One region of the Akkermansia massiliensis genome, then DNA from elsewhere that is predicted to be linked to it. Evidence: riboswitches for the same ligand, from Rfam matches in the RefSeq annotation. Region 1 holds a riboswitch; each other region holds the start of a gene.
What was found. A riboswitch is a leader RNA that binds a small molecule or an ion and turns the genes downstream of it on or off. The one in region 1 is predicted to bind cobalamin.
Positions count from the first base shown of each region.

Region 2: another riboswitch for cobalamin. It lies ahead of M8N44_RS09885 (ribonucleoside triphosphate reductase); the one in region 1 lies ahead of M8N44_RS02540 (autotransporter domain-containing protein).
Region 3: another riboswitch for cobalamin. It lies ahead of M8N44_RS06255 (sirohydrochlorin cobaltochelatase); the one in region 1 lies ahead of M8N44_RS02540 (autotransporter domain-containing protein).

Region 1 is NZ_JAMGSI010000001.1:602,943-610,601, forward strand. It holds gene M8N44_RS02525 (RHS repeat domain-containing protein) at 1-234, shown strand, start outside; gene M8N44_RS02530 (hypothetical protein) at 528-1,097, shown strand; tRNA gene M8N44_RS02535 (tRNA-Leu) at 1,298-1,380, opposite strand; gene M8N44_RS02540 (autotransporter domain-containing protein) at 1,516-5,406, opposite strand; cobalamin riboswitch at 5,511-5,658, opposite strand; gene M8N44_RS02545 (acyltransferase family protein) at 5,803-6,813, shown strand; gene M8N44_RS02550 (bifunctional adenosylcobinamide kinase/adenosylcobinamide-phosphate guanylyltransferase) at 6,821-7,408, opposite strand; gene cbiR (cobamide remodeling phosphodiesterase CbiR) at 7,383-7,659, opposite strand, start outside.
Region 2 is NZ_JAMGSI010000002.1:514,118-521,776, forward strand. It holds gene M8N44_RS09875 (phosphoethanolamine transferase) at 177-1,901, shown strand; gene M8N44_RS09880 (glycoside hydrolase family 88 protein) at 1,956-4,190, opposite strand; cobalamin riboswitch at 4,421-4,594, shown strand; gene M8N44_RS09885 (ribonucleoside triphosphate reductase) at 4,747-6,843, shown strand; gene nrdD (anaerobic ribonucleoside-triphosphate reductase) at 6,893-7,087, shown strand; gene M8N44_RS09895 (anaerobic ribonucleoside-triphosphate reductase activating protein) at 7,114-7,659, shown strand, end outside.
Region 3 is NZ_JAMGSI010000001.1:1,450,291-1,457,949, reverse strand. It holds gene M8N44_RS06270 (precorrin-8X methylmutase) at 1-363, opposite strand, end outside; gene M8N44_RS06265 (hypothetical protein) at 370-1,608, opposite strand; gene cobI (precorrin-2 C(20)-methyltransferase) at 1,605-2,312, opposite strand; gene M8N44_RS06255 (sirohydrochlorin cobaltochelatase) at 2,314-3,279, opposite strand; cobalamin riboswitch at 3,292-3,518, opposite strand; gene M8N44_RS06250 (TfoX/Sxy family protein) at 3,772-4,146, shown strand; gene M8N44_RS06245 (TlpA disulfide reductase family protein) at 4,189-5,202, opposite strand; gene M8N44_RS06240 (GNAT family N-acetyltransferase) at 5,367-5,867, opposite strand; gene M8N44_RS06235 (hypothetical protein) at 6,061-6,915, shown strand; gene M8N44_RS06230 (hypothetical protein) at 7,026-7,550, shown strand.

The DNA.
Region 1 (7,659 bases):
CCATTTGATGGAAAACATCCTACTGTCAAATCGTGTTCCTTTGGAGAGTGTTGTCAAGAGAATATAAAAAGATTTTTCCAATGGTTCACGGCATCCAAAACACGTCGTGAAAGAGATTTTACAGATTATTGGAGAAAGTATGGTACAAAAGAATCATGGGATAATCATCGTACGGAATTTTTGAAAGCTAGGTTAAATGCAGTGAACTGCACTAAGATTATTTCTATAAAATAATTAATTCATTACGATACATCCTGAATTGGAAGTAGTACGTGAATGGATAGACGAAGTGGCGTTGCTTACTGGTCCTGGACCATTTCAAGTTCTAATTTCGGATTCTGGGCCTGTGCAAGAACCGGTTGGCAGTGGATGGGATGCATTTTGGGAAGGTGCATTAGCAGGAGCGCTAGCTGCTTTCATTGGTGGACAATTGGGGCCTCAAATTGCATTACCGGAGGAAATCGGTACTGTCCCAATTGGTGCTATTGTAGGAGGAGTTATGGCTTTATAATAAAAAGAATTAATTAATGGCAAAGATTGAAAAAAACATGATTGAAGCTCTCCTTGCACGGCCAACAAGCAAGCAGGTACTGGCCTTTGAAGGAGTCTTTTTGGAAGATTTAAATGATTATGTGAAATGGGCAATTGATTCTTTACATAATTCCCTGGGCGAAGAAATGGACGAAGCCCTGCTTTTGTTGAGTTCGCATTTTGGAGAGCTTTCAATTAATTATTTTGAGTTGCAGGACGATCTCCGAGCATTTGCCTCAGCCGCCAGAATAATTCCTCCAAAAGGCAAGGATGCCGTTAGGCTTTATTGTCTTGGATGTCTTCAAGATGTTGTCTGTGGTTTGAAAGGAGGAGTAGAATCTGAAAAAGACATGCTTCAGCATTTATCAGATTTACTTGGAAACTATACAGGGGTGGATGAATTTGGATTGATTCCGGAAATGGAATACCATTGGTGGCATCTTCAACAAGGAGAATCCCATGACGATATTGTAGGAGATTTTTGCAGGGAAGCAGAAAGACTAGTTCATTTGTTGCATGTAAAATTACATCGCGAGGGCGAATATTGGAAAATTACAGTAGAATAATTTTTAATATAAAGTATGTAATTACTGATGATTTTATTTATAGATATAGTGTTCCGGAAAAAGTTTCAGAAATTATATCTATATAAACACACGAGTGTTTCTTCTGGAAATTATTGCTTTCAGTTTTCTGCTTCTTAACCGAGAGCTGTTAACTGATAAAAGAAAACCCTGAAAGGATTAAGCTTTCAGGGTTTATTTATTGGTACCGCCGGTGGGACTCGAACCCACACTCTTTTGGAACTCGATTTTGAGTCGAGCGCGTCTACCATTCCGCCACGACGGCACGTGAAGTGGAAGAATTAAGCGGCAAGAGGGCTGTGGAGTCAAGAATTTCCTGTGGAATGTGGGAAGCCTGCCGAAAAAACGGAGGGAATCCACAGTGGATTCCCTCCGGAATGTTTCCGAATGGGAAGAACGTTTAGAACGAGTAGCGCACGGTAGCGTTAACGCTCTGGTTGGTCATGTGTTCCCTCTGTTCCAGATGGTAGAAGGCTCCGGCGCTCCAGGCGCTGGAAATGACCCAGTTCAGCCCCGCATGGACGATCAGGGCGTGGCGTCCCGGATGGACGCCGTCTACCCGGAAGGGCGTGCCGAAGGCGTCCGTTTTCACGGAAGCGTTGCGGCGGGAGACGTCTCCGGCGTAGGCAACCGTCATCTGCGGCAGCAGGTACTGGCCCCTGCCGACGGCGATCTGCTTCTGCCAGGTGACGCCGGCGGGGATGCTCCAGTTCTGCACGGAGCCGTCCTGGTACCAGGCGGTGCCGGAACCGGAACGCTCCCCGAAGGAACCCTGGGAGCCGTGCAGGAATTCAATGCCTGCGAAGGGTTTCAGCACATCCGTGCTGCTCAGGCGGATGTTCCAGGTTCCCTTCAGGCCGAAGCCGTACACGTCATCGTTCCAGGAGGCGGTGGCGGGTCTGCCGCCCAGCGTGCCGTCCGCATCGTTGTCCATGCGGCCGTAGGTGAAGTAGCCGTCAATGTCCACGCTGTTTCCACGGAGCAGGTCGCGGTGGTAACGCTGGTAGAGGGCCAGCATCAGGCCGTCCTGGTCTGCCTTGAACTGCTTGTCCGCGGAGTGGAAGGAACCGAAGGTCTGGCCGAAGGCCGCGCCGGATATCCAGTTTTTCGTCCAGGCGTAGTCCATGCCCACGGCATAGCCGCCGCCCTTGTAGTCAAAGCCGGAGGCTCCCGTGGCGGAGGAGACGTTCATGAAGTCCCCCAGCCCGGAGAACCAGATGTTGCGCGCTCCCGGTCCGCGGAAATCCAGTTGGGAAGCCGCCGTATGGGCGAAGCTGTCCACCACCCGGACGGAGGACCACAGCGTGTTGGCGATGCGGGAGGCTTCCTCTCCGCGCAGGGCCTTCACGGCGTTGATGTTGACCTTGCCGCTGAAAATCAGGTGCAGGCCGTCGTCGGAAACCGTGAAGCCGGTATCCGTGACCAGGTCCGTGCGGCCCTTCAGCGTGGGGTCGATGCCGGTGAGGTCCCACAGGGATCCGTCCGGATCAATGACCGTATCGGGGTCCAGGTTGACCAGGGAGAGGGAGAAGCTTTGTTCCTTGCTGAAAAGCAGGTTGTCTCCAATGACCACATTGACGTGCGCTCCATCCACATGGTAGGAGGAAGAGACGTTCATTTGGGAATAGGTGTCCGCTCCGGTATGGGCGGCGTCCGCCGCCGCCGTTCCGTTCACGATGAACGTGAGTTCCTGCACTCCCCCCCACGCGTTCAGGCCGCCTTCATAGTTGTGGTAGCCTGCGGAGGAGCCGGAGCCGATCACGATTTCACTGCCGTAATAGGTAACCTCTCCCTTGAAGGCGCCGGAACCGGAGACGGTAGAACCGCTGTTGGTTTCCACGCCGGATAGAACGGTGGAGCCGTTCAGCACCAGATGCCCCGGATTAGCCGGATGGGCGAATGCCTCACCCAGGCGGATGCTCCCGCCTTCCACGCCCAGACTGGCGTCCCAGCCGTCCAGAACGAGGGTGGCGTTGTTGCTGATGACGACGTTTTCCGCCGCATAGGAACCCCTGGCGACAACCTTCACATCCTGTGCCGTGACGTTGAGGTTCGCGAAGGCGCCTCCGTCGGCGGCGGAGGCGCTGTAGCCTGCCGTGCCGGAGTGTTCCCAGTTCAGGGTCTGTTCCTTTTCATCCTTGCCCGCCAGCGTCAGTTGTCCGGAAACGCCGCTGACGGCTCCGGAGGAAATGACGGCGTCCGACTGGCTCAAGTCAGCCTCCCCGCCTTCCAGCACGATGCCGTGCTCAGGCAGGTTTTCCCCGATGATGACCTTGGAGCCTTCCCCCACATGGATGCTTTCTCCGGGGTTGACGACGATGGGGGCGCCTTCACCCAGGAATACCTGGCCCTGGAGGCGGTAGCTCATGCGGTAGTTTTCCAGTTGGAAGTTGTCCACCCTGGCTCCGTACATGGCGGTGATGCCGTTCTTGATCTGGTCCAGCGTGACGACCCAGGCGGAATCCGTGGCGTTGAGCACCGTGGCGCCTACCGTGGCGTTTTGCGCCAGGTCCAGAGTTACGTTCAGGCCGTCAAAGCCCACTTCCAGGGCCGTTCCCGCCGCATTCTGCACCAGGGTCCCGTTGAGCAGCGTCATGCCTTCCGCAATGGTGAGCGTGCCGCTGCCGGAGATGGAGCCCTGGTTGTTGACGACGGCCCCGTCACGGAGTATCTGGGAGTTCCCGGTCAAGGTGACGGCAGAGCCGTGGCCCACGTTGACCCGGTTGAACAGGCCGGCAGTTTTTTCCGTGGAGATGGTCCAGTTCGCTTCGTTGTCCGCACTGCCCACGTTGAGCGTGACGGAGGAATGGTGGGTGGCCGTATCGGACTTGCTGGTGTTGACGGTTGTCCTCACCGTATAGTCAAACAGTCCCGGAGCGGCGTCCGTTCCGGACAGCAGCGTAATGGTATCCACGGAGCCTTCCGCTCCGGAGCCGCCCAGTTCCCAGATGCCGCTGATGGAAGCTCCGGCGTGGACGGTGACGTTGTCCGCCGTGTTTTCCGTGGAGAAGCCGGAACCCGTATTGGACCCGCTGTACAGGGCATACCCCGTTGCTTCGTCCCCCGTCGCCGTTGCTTCAATGACGCCGGTGGAACCGATGGTCGTCGTGATGCCGGCTCCTCCCATCAGGGCCGCCGCCGTGCTGCCGGCAGTTGCCGCTCTGACGGTTCCGTTGATAGTGCCGGTGGTCAGGGAGAATTCCGCCAGCAGCCCGTAGGCTTCCGCAGCTCCCGTGGAGGAGGCGGAGATGAAACCGCTGATGTTTCCCACGGACAGGGAGCCCGTGGAACGTGCCCCGGCGGCCGTTCCGGCCATGGCTTCCGCCCGGATGGAGCCGCCCACATTGCCGATGGTAATATTGGAATGGGTCTGGTAACCCCCTTCTTCTCCGGCGAAGAGGCCGTAGGCGTCCATGCCGTTGGTCGTGGCGGTAACGCTTCCCGTTGCTCCCATGTCGCCCAGCGTGATGTTTTCCCTGGCTTCAATGCCGATGGCGGAAAAGTCCTCGCTTTCATCATTGGAGCCGGAGGCTGCGGTGATTTGACCGTCCAGCCGGGTAATGTTCACCTGCCCGTAGTTGGACTGGATGCCTCTGGCTCCGTAGCCGCCGGCCGTCGCCGCGGAAATGCTGCCGGTGGAGGAAAAGGTGCCGATGTTGACGTCCTTGTAGCGCGGGCCCTGGTAGTCCATGGTATTTCCGTAGGCATACAGTCCCCTCGCATAGTTTCCTGTTCCCAGGTCCACGGAGATTTTGCCGGCCATCGTTCCAATGTCCAGGCGCCCCTGATAGGCGTAAATGCCATTGGAGGAGAAATTGGCCGTGATGGAGATGAGGGCGTCTTCCGTGATCGTTCCGATGGAGAGTATTTTCCCGTAGCTCCGGATGCCGGTGGCATTCGTTCTGGCTGCGGAGATGTTGAATGTTCCTGCTAGGGTGCCGATGTCCACATTGACTCCGGAGGAGGTGTCAATGCCGAAGGCGTTGTTTGCCGTGGAGGAGACGTTGAATACGGCATCCCCGGCAATCGCGCCAATGCTGAGGGTGCCTGATTTTCCCCAGATTCCGCGCACGTTGCTGGAGCCTGTCACGTTGAATGTGGCGGAGACCGTTCCCAGGGCCGCATCTGAGGCGGTTCTGGCTACAGTGGCGTCATAAGCGCCGGCCAGGTCTTCCCTGGCAGTATCCTGGGCATGGACCGTTCCCAGCATGCCGAGGCAGGCCAGGGTCATAGCCACAGCCTGCATCCGGTGCCTGGCGTGGCACGGTGTTTTTTCAGGAGTGTTGAACATTCCGGACTTCAAGGAGGCCGGACCATCATAGTCTGCTCCGTTCAAGCGGAGCGTGTTGGATGAATGCATGTGTATGGTCTGAATGCCGGAATACTCGCCGGCGGTTCATAAAATACTTCGGGGCTGGCGATCTGGCTCATTGCAGGTTTTTAAGCCGTGCAATATACAGTGGCGGTACCGCTCCGGATTCACACCGGATTCCCCATCTATTTCCTGCCCGTACCACGGGCTTCCCGGAAGCGCCTCCGGTTGGTGAGGGAGGCATGGCATGCCTAACATATCCTCCGGACCCTGTCAATTGGAACTTTTTCTTGCGTTTGGCTCCCTGTTTCGTATTGCCATGAAGGACGGCCATGCTATCATGGCGCCCCGGATGTTCGTTATTGTATTTGGCATATGTATGAAGCGTTAACGAACTCTCCTTCACATGCGCCGGGCATCGTCCGGGGAAGGAAACTGACGGAGAAGTGCCGTGACCCGTGGGTAGATATTATCCGTGTGCTGGCCATGTTGCTTATCATGATCCAGCATACTCCCGCTTCTCATGGCTTCACTGTGTATGCAACACGTGCGGGCGTATTTTTCTTTTTCATGGCGGCGGGTTACTTCCTGGCCCGGAAGTATGGGGGCAGCCCGGCCCCGGTGCCCTGGCTTAACTGGAGAAAAGCGTTTCTGATTCTGTGTGCCTATTTGTTTTGGATTTTCGTTTCCATGGCCTTGTTCGGGTTTCCCGCGGACATTGTAAAATGGATGATCGGTCTGGGAATAGGGCGCCCTCCTTTGGGAACTGTTTTATGGTTTTTGCGGGATTTAATGGTGTTTGTGCTGGTTTCAGGAGCGTTATTCCGGATGCCGCGGGCCTGTCTGCTCATTCTGTCCATGGCCTCCCTGGTGCTTTTCAGTACGAGCAATTCCCTTTACTTGTCCTTCGAATACATGGACAAGGTTTTCTGCGTTATCCATCCCAGGGGTTTTGGAGCATTTGCCCTTGGCATGTTTTTGTGCCGTTATTCCCTTGAAGAGTTGAAGAATGCAGTCGGTAAAGCGTGGCTGTACGTGCTGATGGTGTTTCCCGTTATTTTTATATGGGAAATGTACAGCACCGTTCAGGAGTCTGCGTTATCCTTGTGCATGGGCGTGCTGTGGCTGGCATCCTGCGCCTTCTTGATGATGCGGTATTTTCCGGGAATCTCCTCTTTCTGCGCCCGTTTGGCTCCCTCCGTCTTTTTTGTATATGCCGCGCATGCCCTGGTTTATGAGGGCATGCTCAGGCTCGGTTTTCCAAGGGGAAGCTTCTGGATATGGGGAATGGCCGTACCCCTTGTTTTTCTGGCTCTGAGCGGACTGTACTTTTTACTGGCGCGGATGTGTCCGGCAGTGTTGAAGTATATTGCGCTGAAGAATTGACCGTCTGCTATTTTTTTACGGTTACGGGAAGCCCCGCAACCATGAAGTAAACTTCGTCCGCGCTTTTGGCTAGAAGCTGGTTGGCGATGCCAAGCCCGTCGCAGTAGTGGCGCGTTTCCGCGTCCGCCTGGCTGATGCCCATGCCGGTTTCAGAGGAGACCAGAACCCAGGGCACGGGGGATTGGGGGATAAGTTCCTTCAAGGCCTCTATTTCCTCAATCAGCGCTTCCTGGAATGGTTCGTAGTCCGTAGGGTCCTTCTGGGCGTACAGGGTATTGGAGGTGAGCAGGGTTACGCATTCCAGAATGACGCCGTCCACCTGATCCAGCAGGCCGGATTCCCGGACGGCGGCGGCCACATGGCGGGGGCATTCCAGCGTAAGCCAGCTTGCCGGGCGCCGTTCCCGGTGCTTGCGCACGCGGTATTCCATGGATCCGGCTCCGGGCCACACCTCCGCCGTGGCGACGTACAGGATTTTTTTCCCGAATCCGGCGGCTATCTGTTCGGCGTATTGGCTTTTGCCGCTTCTGATGCCGCCCAGGACGAGCGTCATGCGTGCGGGATTGGCGTCAGTGTTTGGAGATGTAGCGTTCATGGGATTCCAGCATGGCCTGGTGGGAGTTCAGAAAGTCGTCCAGGCTGAAGACTTCCAGAGTGATGAGGGGGGAGAAACGGATGTCCCACATGGGGTGGAGGATGGCGTCCAGCGTGGCGGCGGCCATGTGGTGCAGGGATTTGTGGTCCCGTTTTTCCAGCCCGTGCAGGTGGCACATGCGTATGTCCGGCAGCCAGAGCGGCAGCAGTTCTTCCGGCCGCAGGCCTTCCTTCCAGACATGGCCTATGTCA
Region 2 (7,659 bases), on a different contig from region 1:
CCAAGCGCAAAAAATGGCGGATGCTATCGGCACCGCCGTTTCAACGGCGGTTCCCTTTTCCTGCCTGGGCCCTTCCATGAAAAGGCGTTCCGCCACATTCTGCTTGAGCATCACCGTGAAACCCTTACAATGGCTCACCCCTTCAAGCAGGAAGAATACTTTATCCTTTCTTTGCGATGACCCCTCCCCATGCATCCACCCGTTCCGCAGAACGGTACGCAGGCCGGCCAGGCGCTCTTTCCGCCGTCTTCCAGGCTCTTCGCGCCGCGTTCTTTCCGCGCCGCATGCGCTGCCTGTGGGCAGCCGGACTCGCGGCGGCTCTGGTGGTCAATCCTTATGTGCTCAATGACGGCCAGAGCGTGCTGATGAGCTGCATGGGCATCGCCTGTTCCGCCTCCCTGCTCTGCGGCACCATCCTTCTCTGCCTGAAATACCGCTTTACCGCCTACGTCGTCCTTCCGGCCATCATCCTGTTCAACGCGGGCCTGTACATGATGCAGATGCGGTACGGGCTGACGCTGAACCTCTCCGTCCTTTCCAGCATGGCGGAGACCAACTTCCGGGAAGCCTGCGCCTTCTGCACCGCCGCCTCCGCCACCGGGGCCCTGCTGCTGGCGGCCTTCATTTACCTGGCCATTTACTGGAGCCGCCGTTCCCTGCGCCAGAAGGCCACGTGGGGCGCGCTGGCGTGCATCTGGAGCCTGTACGGAATCTTTCTGCTGCTGGGCATTCCGGCCACCTCCTACAGCTCGGAACCCCTTTACCTTTACTACACCTCTGACAAGGCCAAGGGCTGGCCCCTCGTGGACTTCGTGATGGCGTACAAGCTGGCGGACGAATACGTCACCCAGGACGCAAGCCGTTTCAATGAACTCCGGAACCTGCCGTCCTGCGCGGAACCCCTCTCCGGATGCGACGCTCCGGACGACCTGGCCGTGGTCTTCCACATGGGCGAGAGCGTGCGCGCGGACCACCTTTCCCTCAACGGCTACCACCAGAACACGATGCCCCTGCTTTCCCGGGAACCCAACGTCGTTTCCTTCCCCCACGCCACCTCCTTCGGCATCGTGACCAGGATTTCCGCCATCGGCATGTTTACGGATGCGGAACTGTCCCGCCGCCGCCCCGCCCATTCCTCCTTCATTGACCTGTTCAACAAGCACGGTTTCCGCACCGTCCGGATCATGGACCTGTGCGGAGACTCCATCCATGACTATTCCCTGGGCATCCTGACCCGGAACTGCCGGGAACGGAAGCAGACGCCGCCCATGCACGAAACGCCCGGAATGATGCAGGAACGCACCTCCCTGGTCATGGAGGAATCCCTGAAACGGCACGGCCGGGAAAAACAGCTTTACGTCATTTACAACAACGGCAGCCACATGGCGTTCAGCTACCCCGCACAGGCGGAACGCTTTACCCCGGCGTCCTGCAACATGGACGACCCCAAGGCCCGTCTGGAAGAAACCGTCAATGCGTATGACAATTCCATCGTGGACCTGGACGCCTCCGTCCACCGCATGATTGCACTGTTGAAGGACAGGCCGGCCATTTATTTTTACTGCTCCGACCATGGCGTGGCGCTGGGCGAGGAAGGAAAAATGTTCCAGGGGCATGTTCTGCCGCCTGTTTACCGTCCCGCCATGTTCGTGTGGTATTCGGACGCCTTCGCCTCACGCTACCCGGACATGGTGCGCGCGCTGAAGGCCAACCGCCTGAAAGCCGTCTCCCACGACCACATTTTCCACACCCTCCTTTCCCTGGCCTCCATCCGGTCGGAAGTCGTCCGGAACGGCCTGAATCTGGCCTCTCCGGACGCCCGGGAAACCCCGGCCCCCCTCCAGCCGGAAGTGCTGGCGGAATGGCTGGCCGCTCCCGCACCGCCGCAGCCGCTTCCGTAAAAAAGATGGAAGCTGCCGTCATCCTCTGCGGGGAACGGCAGGATAGGACGAACTCTACCGTACCCGGACTCGCAGGGGATGCCTGACGCACTCCCGGACGCGGCGTGCCTCCGCCTCCCAGGCGGCAGAGGATTTGAACGGAGAAGCCTTGTCCCAAACCGCCCCCATGTACCACTCAAAGGGCTTTCCGTTCGCCGCCTCCCTGATCCAGTAGGTACAGCCTTCCGAGTCCACTGCCCCGCCTTCCGGACCCCAGGGAACTATCACGGCGGTTCCCAGGCATCCGTCATTCTTCCGGGGCCTGCTCCATGCCGTCATCAAGCCGCCGTCCTCCCGGTCCTTCGTGACCGTTTCATAATCATTCCTGCCCTTTCCGGTATCCATTCCCACGCCGGCCTTCACCGTTTCCGCCCCCCGGATGGTCAAGGTGCTGCGGACTTTGGAAAAACGGCTTCCTGCGTCCAGAGCCACCCTCCGCGTCTCCGCCACGCGTACGCCGCCGCCAATGTCCCACGGCGCATAAACCACCTCAAAAGCGGTCTGGACCGGACCGTTGTACAATGCCCGCGCGCTGGCCCAGTTTCCGGATGCATGCGGTTTCCCATCCCTGAACACGGCAATGCCGCCGCAGCCCCGTCCCGGCCCTACGTTGTACATGTCCAGTCCCCTGCCATGATCCCGGTGGTAATCCCCCCGCTTGTAGAATTCATTGATGACGGGAGCACCCGCGCGCTTGCTCCATACATCCGTTCCGCTGGAAACCAGGCCCTCCCCCTCAGGGGCCGGCCTGGCAACGGCCGGACCGTAAATCCGGTGCGCCGTAAGATCGTTCTCCCACGCGAAATCATCCAGGCGTTCCGGGACCAGGCGGCTGAAACAGACGTCCGCGGAAGGAGCCGCCTTCAGGGAGGAATCGTTCAGAATCCAGAAATCACGGGCCGTTCCGGGCCGGAAATTGCTCTGGAACAAAAGAGTATCCGTCCTTCCGTCTCCATCCGTATCCGCCAGTTGGTGCGGGATGACGCGCCCGTGGCGGACGTCAAACACGCGAAGGGCGGCGGCATTCCCGGAAGTTCCGGACGTCCAGGGCACCGACACGGTTTCAGCAGGACGGAACTTGGCCAGTGGGTTCGTGACGGTTACAGTCTTTCTCTGCGGATGGTCCCGGCCAATGACGTATTTGCGCAGTTCGGTGCCGGCCATCAGGTAGGCGCCCGCGCCGTATGCTTCCGTATCCTCCCCGGAATAATGGCCCGGCTTGTCGGCAATGGGCTGCACCCAGCCCAGCGCGCCTTCCGCGTTGACGGAATCACAGGCGGCCTTCCACGCCCTGCGGATGACGGGAAGATATTCATCCGCATCCAGATACCCCTGGTTCACCCCCCACAGCATCCCGTACATGATAAAGAGGGTGCCGCTCATCTCCTTCAAGGGGGGCTCTTCCGGGTCCAGCAGGCTGGCGTGCCAGGAACCGTCGGGCGACTGGCATTTTTTCAGGGATGCCGCCATACGCTTGAGCAGATCCTCATAAAAGGGGCGGGAAGGCCAGTCCGCGGGCATGTCCTGAAGAATAAGCGGCAGTCCGGCAATCACCCAGCCGTTGCCCCGGCTCCAGAACATCTTTTTCCCATTAGCCGCCGGAATGGTGAAGTAACGGGAATCACGGAAAAACAGCCCTTCCTTCCGGTCAAAAAGATAGTCGCAGGTGAGCTTGTATTCCCTGTCCATGAATTCCAGATACCGGCGGTCTCCGGTATAGGCCGCCAGCTTCACGAACACGGGAGGGGACATGAACAGGGCGTCCGACCAGCTCCAGCGGTCCTGGCAGCCGGGAGTCCCGAACTGGAGGGAAGCGGAGGAGGGCCGGTTCATCACCCCGTCCAGCACGGCGCGTATTTTCTCCGCCGCAGCGGTATTTCCGTCTTCCATCGCCATCTCCATCCAGGCGTGGCCCACGGCGTGATCGTCCGCATGGTAATGCCGTTTCAGGGTTCTCCATTCCTGTTCCCCTCCTGTTTTCCTCAGCAGCGGCAATCCCGGCCCTTCCGGGACGGCCAGGCCATACTGCACCAGGCCGGAATAAAAGGCGCCGTAGGTCCAGTGCAGCGGCGAGCGTTTTCTGGGATGCTCCGCCTGCCATTTCGCCACCAGGCGGAGATTATCCCGGATGGTCTTTTCATTCCAGTCCGCGGGAGCGCCGGAAGCGGGGCTCCCCGCAGAAAGCGCGGGAAGAACCAGCAGCAGGAAGGATTTACGCCATCCGTTTTTTGAAAAGGAAAAGAAATTCATTTGACTGGTACGGAAAAAGCCGCGCTGAAATTTCTCCGTGAGGAATGAATCTTCCCTTTTCGGCCTGTCCCGTTTTCCCCCGGTCCCCGGAAAGGGGAGGCAAGGGCACATATGGTGCCATGACGGAAGGGAATGCCGCGTTATCAACCATTCCCTGCAGCATATATACAACATATTGTATCATTATAAATATTTAATACATTATTTATACATTTTCCTTGCGGGGGCTCTCTTTCTGTGGTTCATTGCGTTTCAGCGCAGGTAACGGAAGACGGTGAAAATCCGTCGCGGACGCGCCGCTGTAACCGGTAGACGATGGACCGGACACTGACTGCCAGCAGTCGGGAAGTCCCCATCACATGTCGCACCGGAAGCCAGAAGACGACCTGATGCCCCCGTATCCCATCCCGCGGACAGGATGAACATACGCACAGGTCCTCATCGTGCCCCTTGTTAAAAATGCACGCATGCGGCGGCCCCTGCCTATGATTTTTCCAGGCTTTTGCCCAGGCTCGCGGATGAGCGGTCATCATCCCTTCCAAGCGAGACACCCACCATGGCAACAAGCATCATCAAGCGTTCCGGAAAAAAGGAACAATACCAGGGCTACAAAATTGAGGAAGCCGTCAAGAACGCGTTCCACAGCTCCGGCACCGCCTACAACCGTTCCATTTACGAAGAAGTGGAAGCCAAGCTGAGCCATCAGGACTGCGCGCATGTGGAAGAAATCCAGGACATGATAGAACGCGCCCTGTTCCGCTGCGGATACTTTGACACGGCCAAGACCTTCATCACCTACCGCTTCCTGCACAAAATGCAGCGCGAACAGCTCGGGGGCCTCTATTCCGGCAACACGTACGTGGACTGCAAGCAGACGGTGGAGGAATACATCGGCCAGAGCGACTGGCGCATCGCCGCCAACTCCAACACCACGTATTCCAACGCCGGCCTCATCAATAACACGGCGGGAAAGGTGATTGCCAACTACTGGCTGGACCAGGTTTATTCCGCACGGGAGGGGGCCGCCCACCGGGAAGGGGACTACCACATTCATGACCTGGACTGCCTGACCGGGTACTGCGCCGGGTGGAGCCTCCGCAACCTGCTCAACGAAGGATTCAACGGCGTGCGCAGCCGCGTGAACAGCAGGCCGCCGCGCCACTTCCGGGAAGCACTGGGCCAGATGGCCAACTTTCTGGGCATTCTGCAAAGCGAATGGGCCGGAGCCCAGGCCTTCAGCTCCTTTGACACCTTCCTGGCGCCTTACGCCTTCAAGGACCAGGCGGATTTCACGCGCATCAAGAAGGACATCCGCAGCTTCGTCTACAACCTGAACGTGCCCTCCCGCTGGGGGCAGTCCCCCTTCACCAACGTCACGATCGACTGGACCGTGCCGCGGGACCTGCGGGACCAGGCCCCCTTCAGCGGCGGGGAGCACCTCTTTGAAGGGGTGGAGGACCCGGGCCTGCTCTCCCTGGCGCGGGAACGCGGCGTGAACAAGCTGACAGAGCTGACCTACAAGCATTTCCAGAAGGAAATGAACCTGATCAACAAGGCCTTTTACGAGGTGCTCACGGAAGGGGACAGCACCGGGCAGCCCTTCACCTTCCCCATCCCCACCGTCAACATCACGGAAGACTTTGACTGGGAAGGGGAAAACGTGCCGCTCCTGTTTGAAAACGCCGCCAAGATCGGCTCCTCCTACTTCCAGAACTTCATCGGCAGCCAGTACACCGTGAATGAAAACGGGGAACGCGTGCCGGACGAACGGGCCTACAAGCCGGACGCCGTGCGCTCCATGTGCTGCCGCCTCCAGCTGGACCTGCGGGAGCTGCTCAAGCGCGGCGGCGGCCTCTTCGGCTCCGCGGAAATGACCGGCTCCATCGGCGTGGTGACCATCAACCTGGCCCGGCTGGGCTACCTGTTCAAGCAGAACCGGGAAGCACTGTTCGCCCGGCTGGGGGAACTGCTGGACCTGGCCAAATCCTGCCTGGAAAAGAAAAGAACCTTCGTCCAGGAAATGTACGACCGCGGCCTGTACCCCTACACCAGGCGCTACCTGCCCACCTTCCGCAACCACTTCTCCACCATCGGGGTCAACGGCATGAACGAACTGCTGCGCAACTTCTCCAACGACTCGATGGACATCACCTCCGAGGAAGGCAGGACCTTTGCGGAGGAAATCCTGGAATTCATCCGCCTGCGCATGCAGGAGTACCAGGAGGAAACCGGCAACCTGTACAACCTGGAAGCCACCCCTGCGGAAGGCACCACCCACCGCTTTGCCCGGGAGGACCAGAAGCGCTATCCGGACATCCTCCAGGCCGGGCCCGTGGGGCAGCGTTACTACACGAACAGCTCCCAGCTCCCCGTGGACCACACGAGCGACCTGTTCCGTGCGCTCCAGCTCCAGGACGAACTCCAGTGCTGCTACACGGGGGGAACCGTCTTCCACATGTACATGAATGAAGCCATCAGCTCCCCGGAAGCCTGCCGGGACATCGTCCGCAAGGTGCTGACCCGCTTCCGCATGCCGTACCTGACCGTCACCCCGCTCTTCTCCGTCTGCGACAAGCACGGCTACCTGCGCGGGGAGCACCAGTACTGCCCCTTCTGTGATGAAGAGCTGCTCCACATCCACAGGCATGAATAACCCTTTTCAACCAGCCGCCTCGTTTCAAAACCCAGCCATCAATACGACAATGACCAAACAGGAAATATTAAGCAAATACGCACAGGACCGTACCCGCTGCACCGTTTACACGCGCGTCATGGGCTATCACCGCCCTGTGGAAACCTTTAACGCCGGCAAACAGGGCGAATTCCACGACCGCGTCCACTTCGTGGAACCGGACCGTCCCTGCTCCTGCTCCGCCCAAACGGAACAGCCGCGGTAATTTTCCCAATAACATATGCGAAGTCAATGGGAACGGGCCGGGGCATAGCGGACATCACGCCGCTCACCTTGCTGGATTTTCCAAACAAGGTGGCCTGCATCTTCTGGCTGAGAGGCTGTAACTTGTTTTGTCAGTACTGTTACAACGTCTCCCTGGTCAGAGGAACGGGCTCTCCTGCCGGAGACCGGACGGACTACCTTGATTTCCTCAGAGATCGGGTGGGATTTCTGGACGGGGTAGTCCTGTCCGGCGGCGAGTGCACGCTGTGTCCCGACCTTATCCCCATCTGCCGCGAGATACGGCAGCTAGGCTTCGCGATTAAAATAGACACCAACGGCACGAGGCCCGGCGTGGTGAAAGCGCTGGTGGAAGAGGGGCTTTGCGACTACATCGCCCTGGACTACAAGGCGCCCCCCGAACAATACGGCGCCGTCACCGGCAGGCCCGACCTTTTCCCCTCCTTTTCCGCAACTCTGGACTACCTGATCGCCTCCCAAACCGCCTTTGAAGTCAGAACCACCGTCCATCCCGATTTATTGACGGAAGATCACGTCAACAACATCATACGCGAC
Region 3 (7,659 bases), 850 kb from region 1:
GGATTTGGCCTGTTCCGCAATGTCGGCATCGGAAATATGGCAGTGGATGTCCTCCCGTGCGTAGCCGGGATGGGCGCGCCTCAGCCGTTCCACGGAAAGTCCGGCGCGGATCATGTTGGAATCGCAAAAGATGGGGCAGTGCCTGCGGAGCGCCTCCAGGGCGGAGGGAATGGGATCATGGCGGAACGCCAGCCCCTCGCCGATGGAAAGGTCCGCCGTGGTGTGGATGAGCCGCCGCATGACCTTCCATTCGGCAGGCGGCAGCTCTTCCCAGCCGTGGAACTCTCGTTCAATGGCGGCAAAGCTTTCCGCCTCAATGGCGGCGGGGGGCATGTCCCAGCGGATGTTAAATTCAGAGGTCATGAGAAGTCAGTGGGTATAGTGGATGAAAAGTCCCGTCAGGGCAATAAGAAGGATGGCCCCGATCATGCGGGAAAGCTGCATGACCACCACGATGGTCAGGGCATCCCGCGTGGGGAAGATGCCCATGGCGGAGGGAAGGTTGCGCCGCAGGGCGCGGATGGGGTTGCCGATGGCGCTGGCTACCAGCATGGCCAGCAGAATCTGGGAGGAGGTGACCATGCCGTGGCTGCGGAGGTTGGCGGCCACCCCTGCGGCCTGGACCAGGCCGCCCATCTGCGCGGCGACGATGCTCATGAGCTCCGCGGGAAAAATGCGGTTCACCCAGTCTGGCACATGTTCCTCCCACCAGGAAAACAGGCCGTTTTTCATCAGCCATTCCACGCCGATCATCAGGGGGACCGTCAGGCAGAGCATCCGGAAAACAAGCGCCAGCACCCGCAGGCACGTCTGGCGCAGGGATGTGCGCCATTCCGGGGAGGCGTGCTCCGCGGCGGCCACGGCGCCGGCATTCCCGGAATCCGGCACGGCGGCGGGGCTCTTCCTGCGGTGGAGGAACAGCACGGCCGCTATGAACAGGAAGCCGAAGCCCATCTGCCACCCGAAGTAGCAGATGGCGGGCAGCCCCACCGCGCCGATGACCGGATACGCCACCCGCAGGGAGTGGGAGACGTAGGAAAGGTAGCTGTTCACCATGCCGCCCGCAATCAGGTTGGAATGAGTAATTTTGCCTTTTGCGTGGCTGCTCACCAGCATGCCGTTGGCGGCGGCATTGGAATAAAGCGCCGTGGGGATGGACAGGCTGATGATTTCCGGCAGGTGGGCCCAGCGGGCCAGTCCGCCGAACAGCTTGCCCAGGGCAAGATGCCAGCGGAAGATTTCAGCAATGCCGCCGATGAAGGCCGCCACGGCCACCAGGCCGATCAGGCTGCCAATCTGGGGAAGGCGCGCCAGAATTTTTCCCGCGCCTGTCTCCGGAACCTGGGTGTTCCGGGAATGATGGCTCTTTTTGGGCGGCGGGGCAGGGCTGGAAGCGGCGGCTTCCGTCTTTTCCCCTCCCGCCTGCGTTTCCCGGGTGGATTCCCCGGCAGGCTTCATGGCTGTGCGGGCTTTTCCCGATCCCCCGGCGCCCATGCCGGCGGGCATGTGGACCACCATGACTCCGGAGGCTGCCAGGGCCAGCGCCAGCCAGAGCCAGCGGAGGGGCCGGCGCCAGGGATAGGTGCGGGAGTGCCTGGTGCGGTTCATGCCTTCTTGACGAACATCAGGGAAAGGTATTCTTCCGGCCTTGCGTCAATGACGTCGATGTCGTCCGTAATAAACTCGTCGGGCATGCCGAGCCTTTCCCCGTAAATGACGCGGATGTCCTTTTCCCGCCGGATGCGCTCCATCAGGCGCGCGCGGCTGCGGTAGGTCTTCATGAGAACGGTGGTGGTTCCGGGCGGGAACTCCAGGGAATCCGCCATCTCCGGCTTGAAGGCGGGAATGACCCGGAGCCGTTCCCCGTTTTCCACCAGTATTTGGCGGCTGCGGGCCGCCAGGGTGCAGAAGGAGGTGACGCCCGGCACCACTTCCGCGTGCAGGCCGGGATTCCGGCTGAGCAGGAGGCTCAGAATATAGCCGAAGGTGCTGTAGGTCATGGCGTCTCCCAGCGTGGCAAAGGCGCAGTCCAGGCCGCGGGAAAGAACTCCCTCAATAATGGCCGTATTCTTTTCAATCTGCTCCTGCCTGGTTCTCGCGTCGCGGGACATGCTGAAAACCAGCTTGCGGAACTCCGCCTTCACGCCGCCCACGGAACGCACCACCGCTTCGGAAATGCTGAAATCGCTGTTGGGTCCGGTCACCGTAAACACCACGTCCACGGAGCGGAAGACGTTGACGGCCTTGAGCGTGAGGTATTCCGGATTTCCGGGGCCGATGCCCACCCCGTAGAACTTTCCAGGGCTGGCCATGTCAATGCGCTTGTTTGGGGGTCATGAGGTCGTCCTCCGTGGTCCGGGCATGGCGGGAGAAAACGGCGCGGATGCCCGGGTTTTCCCCCAGCCCACGCAGGTGGGTCTTGACGGTGAAGCCCTCCTTCCTGAGCATGGAAGCCCAGGAATCCTCCTCATCCCCGCCCAGGTCGTTCTTGGCGTGGTCTCCGGCCACCAGCATGAAGGGGGCCAGCCAGACGGTCTTGGCGCCGGACTTTTTAAGCTGTTCCAGAATGGGGGCCACCCCCCGCGTTCCTTCCACGGTGGCGAAAAACGCCAGGCTGTCGCGGTCGTTCAGCTCGCGGGCGAAGTCGGAAAGCACCATGTCGCAGCGTCCTTCCTGCTGGCCGTGCCCCATGAGCAGGATGGCTTCATCCTTCTTCCGTTCCGCGGGGAAATGCTCCAGAAGGGCCGTGATGGCCTCGTTCCTGTCCCGTTCGCTTTCCAGCAGGGGGCGGCCGATGAACACGTGGTCAAAGCTGTCCGGATGGCGCGCCAGGAAACTGACGATCTGCCTCTCCATCCGGGAAAACTCCTCGCCGGGGGCGATGTGAAGGGACTGGACGCGCAATGTGCGTATGCCTTTGCGGGCCATCTGTTCCAGATTTTCCTCCACGGAGGGAACGGGGGTTCCGCGTCCGGCAAGCTTCCTGCGGATAATGCTTGAAGTATAGCTCCACTTCAGGCGGTCCGGGGCATAATGGGCCAGCATGTCCTTCTCCAGCTCCTTGTAGGAGACGGTAGCGTCCTGGTGGCTGGTCCCGAAGGCCACGAGAAGAAGCCCTTCCTGCCGTGACGGCGCCGCCTGTTCCGCCGGGGCGGGGGACGCTTCCGCCCTGCATGGGGCGGCGGAAAGCACAGGCAGGGAAAACAGGGTGAGTCCTGCAAGAAAAACGGAGGAAAGGGGCAGGAATGCCCCCGGTACGTAAGAGGATGCTTCAATCATGCGTTGATAAGGTATGGTGAACCGGAGCAAGGATATTCGGACTCCGGGTCTCCAACCTCCCCCTCGCCTTCACCCTCCGGAATGGGAGGACTGGCTGACCGGAACGCTGGCGGAAAAGCGTTCCTTGAGGGTTTGTAACCCGATACCGCAGCGCGACTGTTTCCGGTTCTCACGGAATTCCCCGTTGCTTCGGCGTGTTTAATGGCGTTTTTAGCCGTCACTGTCAATGTTTATTAGAACGCCGCCGAATTTCCGGAGACTGGGAAAAAATGTGCGTGGACGGGTAAAAACCGCCTTTTGGCCGTTCCTGCGCCTGCTCTTGGAAAAAATGCAGGTTCCGGATGCGGAAGCGGTGGAAGACGGGGCATTCCGGGGTGCAGAAATCCCGGCGGAAAAGAGAGGGAGGAAGCGCCCCATTCCGTACCGTGCCGGGGCTTTCCAATCCGGTAGGCCGCAGGCCGGAGTTTGCTGCTTGCAGAAGGCGGGGCAGGTATGAGAACATGGAGCATGGCTTCTTCCCCGGATGTTGTAGAATATATCTGTTTCCAGCTCCGGCATGCCGGGGACATTTCCTTCAAAAAAATGTTTGGGGAATACGGCCTGTACTGTGACCGGAAATATTTCGGCCTGGTATGTGACAACCAATTATTTGTCAAAATCACGGAGCCGGGCCTGAAGCTGCTTCCGCAGCAGGAGCAGGGCAGTCCCTATCCCGGCGCCAGGCCGCATTTCCTGATGACGGAACTGGATGATGACCGGGCTCTCTCCTCCTTTGTCCGGGCAACCTGTTCCGTTCTCTCCGCTCCGGATGTCTTATCCGGGAAGAAGAAAAAAGCTTCCGGAGAAAAAAGAAACAGGCGTCCGTAAACGCCTGTTTGTTCCGGATGAAATGCCGTTCGGCTGAAAGGCTTATTTATCTTCCGGAGCCTCTGGCACAGCCAGGGAAGAAAGGCTCTTTTTCAGATTGCCCGCAACGGTCTGCGTGGCTTCATTATCGGACTCCGCGAATTTGTCCACGGCCTGCGTCAGGGATTTGAGGTCGGATTCAGAAACCTTTCTCCCTTTCGCCTTGCGCTGTTCCAGGGCGGAAATCTTCTTGTTGAGGTCGGCCAGCTTCGGCAGGTCCTTGTTCGCCTTCAGAGTCGCCAGCGGTTCGTCGAACTCCTTGACGGAGGGGACCGCCGTCTTGAGGCGCGTGATGGCCGTCACCGCTTCCAGCGGGTTGGACTGGATCTGGGCCTGCACCATGTCCTTGGCGTCTCCCAGCCATTCGTCAAAAGCGGCGCAGACGGCCTGGGCCTCCTCGTCGTCCGTTTTCTTCCGCAGGGGCGTGATCTTGGACTCGATGTTGCTGCCGTTGGAAACGACCGTCTTGGCCAGGGATTTGTACTTGTCCAGCTCCACGCCTTCCAGGATGGGAAGGCCGCGTTCCACCTTCATCACCTCCTTTTTCACCAGGTCGTAAAGCTGGGTGGGATGCCCCTTGGCCACCACCTTTCCGTTGGCCCCGATCAGCACCGCATGCGGCAGGCCGCCCGGGCAGGAGGCCGCCGGAATATCCAGCCCCTGATAGACGGGGAAGGTAATCTTCTTTTCCTCCAGGAACTGCTTCACCCTGGGGGTCAGCCCCTGGCGGTGACTGCCAACCACGGTGAAACCCTTGGATTGGAATTTGTCCTGTAATTCCTGCAAATGCGGCATGCTGGCGATGCAGGGAGGGCAGTTGATGCCCCAGTATTCAAAAAACACCACCTTCCCCTTCAGGTCGGAAGCCTTGATTCTCGGCCCGTGGAGGTGGCTGCCTTCGTCAAAGGATGGGTAGGTGACTTTGGCGCCGTTCCCGTTGTCCGCCGCGTGGAGGAAAGCCGGGGCCGTCATGGCGGCAATGGAGCCGGACAGAATGAGGGCAGTAAAGGTTTTCATAGGATGAATGATGCAGAATCCCGCATTGAGTGTCAAGAAGGAAGCTCGCGCCCCGCGCTGCCTTCTCCGGTTGTTTCCTCGGCTGTCCCGCCTGTTCTGTTTCGACGGGCTGCGCACTTCCGGTCCGGGGAAGCCCGGCGGCCCGTTCCCATGGGAAAAACGCTTCAGGCAATATCCAGCCCCATGATGTAATCCGTCATGTAATAACCGTGGCCGATGTGGAAATCCCCGCGTTCCAGTTCCCGCATCCCCATGCGCCGGTAAAACTCCACCGCCCGGGTATTATAGCGGTTCACGTTCAGGCGCATCAGGCACGGTTCCGGGTGGATGCTCCTGATGTAGCTGACGGCCTGGCGGAACAGGTAGCTGCCGATGTGCAGCCCCTGGAAGCCGGGCAGAACATAAATTTTCTGCAAGTGGAAGACGCCGGGGCCTTCCGGCTGGACGGACAGGTAGCCGCAGTCCTCCCCCTGATGGGAGGCGATGAAATACACGTGCCCTTCCTCCATCTGCTTCTCCAGATTGGCGGGGGAATACATCCAGTCCATCATGAAATCCATCTGCTCCTGGGAAAGGAGGTCCCGGTAAGTGGCCGGAAAAGCCTGGAGGGCCAGTTCATGAATCAGCATGATGTCGTCCTTGGCGGCTTGGCGGAGTGTTGGCATGGCGGGAATATTACACGGAAAAGCCCCGGATGAAAAGGGCCTCTTCCACGTTCCCGGCGGAATTTTCCGTCCATGGCCCACTTTCCCCTCCCTATTCCGCCGGGGACGCCGTATGCTGGATGACACAGGCTTTTTTGACGGAAACCGGGGGGAAATCCTGTCTGTATTGTGAACCCTGCATGCATGCCAAATCATGAGAGAACCCATTCCCATACAACAATGGCTCCCCGCGGGGCCGCTGAGGGACATGGGTGAAAAATACGTGAGCGGCCTTCCGGACGTGGCGCAGAACCCCATCGGCCCGGAATCCCTCATGCACCAGTCCGACCACTCCTGGACGGAATACCTGGTGGCCTACTCCCTGCTGTATCCGTGGGTGGTGATCGCGCTGGGCCTCCTGGGCGGGCTGGCCCTGGGGGCCTACTACCTTTTTTGCCGCCGCCGGGAATACGACCACCGCATTTTCTGCTCCAAATGCGGCACCATGATGTACCCGTGCGGCCTGCACTGCCCCAAGTGCGGCACGTCCAATCCCAAACCCCGCGCCCTGAACTGGATTGGTTATTCCAGGCTGCGCACCGTGATTCCGTCCACCGGATGGAAAAGGCATGAGGAAGTCCTCCGCAGCTACCGGCGGTGCTTCTACTGCGGCCAGCCGCTCCATGAGCCTACGCTGAACCAGCGCTGCCCCGCCTGCGGAAAGGCGGTGCTCCAGGGGGAACAATCCGTGGACCAGTATGATGCGTATGTTGGGCGCCGCAGGGGCTGGACCTTTGCGGCCGTGGTCGTGCTGGGCATCATTCCCATCCTGGGGCCGCTGCTGGCCTCCTCCCTGTACAAGAGGACGCTCATCAACCCGTATTCCCTGTACATGACCGTATTCAGGGAAAGCTTCCTGATGGTGGTGCTCTTCCTGTGCCGCCATCTGTTCCGCCTGCTGCCGTTCATCGGAATCATCGGCATGCCCGTCCTCTGCGTGACGGAATACCACCTGTACCGGCGCATGTTCCTGTGGAAGACGGAGAAATATGACTTCGGCGAGAAGTAGGGGGGGGCCTCCGGGCGGGAGCTTCTTCCCGGGGCGGCCTTTCCGGTGCATCCACGGGAAATGATGGGCTGCGGGATTGACTTGGAATCCGGGCCACGTACCTTTCCTCCATGCAGATGCGTTATGTCCTCTTGCCCTTCCTGGGAGCCCTTTGCCTGGCCCTGGCCGCCTGTTCCGTCACATACGGCAACAAATCCGTGGCGTCCCCGGAAGTATACGGCAGGCTGGCGCCGGGAAAATCCTCCAAGGCGGACGTTTACGACGCTCTGGGCCAGCCCTCCGACGTGGTGACCATGAAAAACGGCGTCTTGTGGACCTACCGCTACCACAAGGCTAAAAACGACTTCCTGGGCAATATTCCCCTCTTTGGCGTCGGCCTGATTGCCGGAGGGAAAAACGGGGACGTTTATACGGTGCTGGCCCTGTTTGACCGGCGGGGCGTGCTGGCCTCCCGTTCGGCGGCGCGGCAGAAGCTTTACACGTCCAACCTGGCTTCCCTGAAACGCTCCCTGGACGTCATGATGGAGGGCGAATCGTCACACCAGCGTGTGGAAATGGAGATGAAAAAGATAGGCCGCCCCTTTGACCCCTCTGCGGCCAAGGATGCGGACCTGCTGGAAAAGTCTCTTGATTAACGGCCTGCGGGCTTTCTCTTCCTTATTGTATCAAGTATGACAAGGAATCGTTTTTTTTCTAATGGACTAAACTTCCTGCATACAGTAAGTAGGCGGTGTTCCCCGAAGG